Regions from separate parts of the Microbacterium sp. BWR-S6Y genome, predicted to be linked through region 1. Evidence: predicted binding sites of a transcription regulator. Region 1 holds the regulator's gene; the other holds the start of a gene.
The links. The regulator HspR, encoded in region 1, represses chaperone genes until heat shock. The targets are predictions, from matches to a motif close to AAGTTGAGTCNNNNNGACTCAACTT.
Positions count from the first base shown of each region.

Region 2: AB1K56_RS01760 (Hsp20/alpha crystallin family protein) is a predicted target of HspR. The motif match lies at 1,002-1,026, and genes of this name have one in related genera.

Region 1 covers NZ_JBFECV010000005.1:169,954-172,139, reverse strand. The annotation lists gene AB1K56_RS12540 (ABC transporter ATP-binding protein) at 1-42, opposite strand, end outside; gene AB1K56_RS12535 (hypothetical protein) at 203-796, shown strand; gene AB1K56_RS12530 (heat shock protein transcriptional repressor HspR) at 1,018-1,461, opposite strand; gene AB1K56_RS12525 (DnaJ C-terminal domain-containing protein) at 1,555-2,186, opposite strand, start outside.
Region 2 covers NZ_JBFECV010000001.1:383,748-385,933, reverse strand. The annotation lists gene AB1K56_RS01765 (sugar ABC transporter ATPase) at 1-342, shown strand, start outside; gene AB1K56_RS01760 (Hsp20/alpha crystallin family protein) at 494-955, opposite strand; gene AB1K56_RS01755 (UbiA family prenyltransferase) at 1,196-2,023, shown strand; gene AB1K56_RS01750 (FAD-dependent oxidoreductase) at 2,083-2,186, opposite strand, start outside.

The sequences.
Region 1 (2,186 bases):
CCGGTACCTCGACAGGTAGCGGATGAGGAGTTTGCCGAGCACGGGACCCTCCGGAGGTTCGATCGCGGTCGCGATGACCGCAGATCTCAGCCTGGCACCGACCTCCGACATCGGCGACACTTTCGCGCGCGAGAGCGTTCTCTGCTCGCGAACGCCACCCCGCGGCAACCTGAACTCGACGTCGGATCGTAGGCTGTGGGGCATGTCCCGACTGCAGGCCGACGCCCCCGCCGACCTCTGGGTGCCGGTGACCGGCTCCCTCGGATTCCGCGGCCGACGCCACCGCAAGGCGGCGATCGGCATGCTGCTGAGCCAGGCGAATCAGGCGACCGGAGCAGCCCCGCGCCCCGGTGGCGGCGCTTTCGCGTGGATCCTCAGCCAGGCGGCCCCGCTGCTGATGAGGCGCGCCGCCGGACGCGTGCTCGTGTGGGTGTGGAAGAGCGACCCCGAACTGCTCGTCGTGATGGCGCAGCTGCAGGAGGCGACGCCGCAGGCGCGCACCGCCCGCGCCATGATGCCGATGGAGTACGACGACACGGAGTCGTTCCGGAACCCCTTCCTCGGCGTGGGCGAGAAGCTGGCGATGCCGCTGCCGAGCGACGCCAAGACCCCGCCGTTCGCCACCTACACCTGGGACACCGGCTCGCACTTCGTCACGGTGACCGCCGTGTGCTCGGATCGCGAGCGCTTCGGCACGGTGATCGGCGCGGTGGACGACGTCGCTCGCACGCTCCGCGTGGTCGACGACCTGCAGGTCGGCGAGTCGCCGACCGTGCTGCGGATCGATCCGGCCTGATCGCGCACCGGCCCACGTCAGAGGTGGCTGAGCCCGTCGAAGCCACCGGGCGTCCGCGGCATCCGGTCCGTTCGACGGGCTCAGGGACCACGGCGACACGGGCGCCGCGCGGCATCCGGTCCGCCGACGAGCTCGGGGACCTCGACGATGCGAGCGCTGCGCGGCATCCGGTCCCTTCGACGGGCTCAGGGACCTCGGCGATGCGCGGGCGAGCACCCGTCTCAGTCGTCGTGGTCGAACGGACCGAGCGGACGCCACAGGACGACGTCGGTGGCCCGGCGCACGCGCGCGCCGTGGCGCAGCGTCACGACCGAACCGGTCGCGCCGGCCGCGAAGACGCGCGCACCGGGGCGCGACTGCCGCTCGACCGAGAGCTGACGCTCGAGATCGTTGACCCGGCGGGCGAGCTCGTGCACGCGCTCCTCGAGAGCGAGCAGACGCGCGATCGCGGGCAGGCTCATGCCCTCGCCCGACAGGCGCGCCACCTCGCGCAGTTGCTGCACGTGTCGACTCGAGTAGCGTCGCGATCCGCCCTGCGTGCGCGCGGGGACCACGAGACCGAGCCGGTCGTACTGCCGCAGCGTCTGCGGGTGCATGTTCGACAGTTCCGCTGCGGCGGCGATGGCGAAGATCGGGGCGTCTTCGTCGATCTCTCTCTCGGACACGTCTTCACCTCTTCCGTCGTGCCGGTCGTGCGGCGCCGGGTTCTCGGCATCCTGTCTCATCGGATGCCGAGAACCGCGGCGACGCGCGTGTCTTTACCGCGCTTTGGCCATGAGGTCGGCGCGGGGGTTCTCTTTCGGTTCGAGCGCCTGGAAGCGCTCGAGGGCTTCGCGCGCGGCGTCGTCGAGGTGGGCGGGAACGGCCACCTGCACCTCGGCGAGCAGATCGCCGGTGCCCTTAGCGGTCGAGATCCCGCGCCCCTTGACGCGCAGCACGCGACCCGACGGCGTGCCGGGGGCGACGCGCAGTCGCACCGACTCACCGCCCAGAGTGGGCACCTCGATCGTGGCGCCGAGGGCGGCCTCGGTGAAGGTCACGGGGACCGTGACCCGCAGGTTGAGTCCGTCGCGACTGAACACCGGGTGGGGACGAACGGCGACCGTCACGACGATGTCGCCGCTCTCGCCGCCGTCGGGGGACTTGCGCCCCCGACCCCGCAGACGGATCTTCTGCCCGTCCGAGACGCCGGCGGGGATCTTCACCTTGAAGGGGACGTTGTCCTCCCCCTGCAGGGTGATCGTCTCGCCCTTGGCCGCGGTGACGAAGTCGATCGTCGTGCGGGCGGTGACGTCGGCCCCGCGCTGGGGGCCGCCGAAGCCGCGGAATCCGCCCGTCGTCTGACCGAAGCGGCCGGAGCCGAAGCCCCCTCCGCCCTGCTGGTCGAACA
Region 2 (2,186 bases), on a different contig from region 1:
GACCCGACCCCCGACGCGACGACCCCGGTGGGCGAGGAGGGGATCGCGGGCGTGCAGCCGCTGCGCGACGGCGACACCTCCATCGAGCCGGATCCCGCCCTCGACCCCGCCCAGGCTGAGTGGGACGCGACCACGGCGCTCGACGAGGGGGCCGACCCCGACGACATCAATCCCGCCACCGCGACCGGGGCCGACCCGGCCGAGATCCCGGCCGACGACAGCGACATCCCCCTCGAAGACATCCACCCGGAGTCGACGGGCACCGACTCGCAGGGTGAGGACCCCGGCGTCGTCGAGCTGGGGGAGGAGGGGCAGGGCGACCTGGCCCCCGAAGACCTCTGATCACGGCACGATGCCCCGGTCGCGTGTGGCGATCGGGGCATCGCTGTTCCCGGGCAGGCGTCGCGGCAACGCGCGCGGGCGGTGGCGCGCCCGCCGATCCACCGCAGCGGGGGCGCGGGAACACCCGGCGTCTACCCGCCCCCGGGAGCACTCACTGCTCGATCGGTTGCGGCTCGCTCTCGTGCGCCTCGATCACCCCGTCGCTGTGGTCGCTCTCGGTCGAGACGGAGATGCGGCGCGGCTTCGCCTTCTCACTGACCGGGATGGTGACAGACAGCACCCCGTTGCGGTAGGCGGCGCTGATGCGCTCGGTGTCGATGCCCTGACCGAGGTTGAGCTGACGGACGAAGGATGCCGTCTCGCGTTCGCGTGTGATCCACTTGACGCCCTCGCCGGAACCGAGGGTGCGCTCGGCGCGGATCGTCAGCAGCTGTCCGTCGACGTCGATGTCGACAGAGCCGGGGTCGACGCCGGGCAGGTCGGCCGCGAGCACGTAGTGGTCGCCGTCGCGGTACAGGTCCATCGGCATCCGGCGCGGACCACCGCCGCGGCGGGCGTCGAGGAGCGTCGACGCGAGGCGGTCGAGGTCGCGGAAGGGGTCGTAGGTGGCCATGGTCGTTCTCCTTTTCGATCGGTCCGGATGGGGCATCCGGGTCGTGAAGTTGAGTCCTCTTCGCTCAACTTGGCAGCAGATTAGCACTCTCACCCTGAGAGTGCCAAGACTTCTCGGCTTCCTTCGTCGAGTGGTCGATCCCGTCCTTCCGCTCGCACGGGAACACGGGCCGTCCGACGGCCGCGGTGCGGAATCCGGGCGCCGTGCCCCGCGAGAGGCAGGGCGCGATAGCGTCATCGGGTGACGGATGCCGCGGCGAAGCCGCCCCTCGTGAGGGCGCTGTGGGGAGCCACGCATCCGGGGCCGACGCTCGTCGTGACGGTTCTGTCGCTCGCCCTCGGGATCGCCGCCGGTGTCGACGCCGGCCGGCTCGCGCTGCTGGTCGTGGCCGTGTTCTGCGGGCAGGTGTCCGTCGGCCTCTCGAACGACGCGATCGACGGCGCCCGCGATGCGGCCGTCGGCCGCACCGACAAGCCCATCGCCGGGGGAGCGGTCGCCCCGGAGCGCGCGCTCGCCGTGGCCGTGGCATCCGTCGTCGCGGCGCTGGCCCTCTCGGCGCCGCTCGGGGCGGGACTGCTCGCGGCCCACGCCCTCGCGCTCGCCTCGGCCTGGGCCTACAACGCCGGACTGAAGTCGACGCCGTTCTCGATCGCGCCGTTCGTGCTGAGCTTCGGGCTGTTCCCCTCGTTCGCGACGCTCGCGCTGCCCGCCCCGGGCCTCGCCGCCCCGTGGGCGTCGCTCGCCGGCGCCGCGCTGGGCGCCGCCGTGCACCTCACCAACGTCGTGCGCGACCTCGACGACGACCGGCGGACCGGCGTGCGCGGACTCCCGCACCGGCTCGGCGCGCGCTCCTCGGTCGTGCTCGCCGCGGTCGGGATCGTCGTCGGCGCGATCGCGGTGCTGACGGGGACGGATGCCACGGTGGTGGGCATCGTGTTCTTCGCGGCGGTGCTCGTGGTCGCGGCCGCCGCGGTGACGACGGCGTTCGTCCGCGCGCCGGGGCGCTCGGTGTTCCAGCTGACGATGCTGGCGGCGCTGCTGCTCGCCGCGCAGCTGGTCGTCGCCTGAGAGCGCGGCGTCCGCACGTCACCCGAACCCGATCCCGTCTGCGCTGCGGCGGCCCCTCCTCAGCCCCGTGCCGCGCGGTCGAATCGCATCGCGTACGCGCGCGTGAACACCGCGCCCCCGGGTCCGCGCAGGGCCGTGCGCAACGCCGTCGTGCGCACGGCGT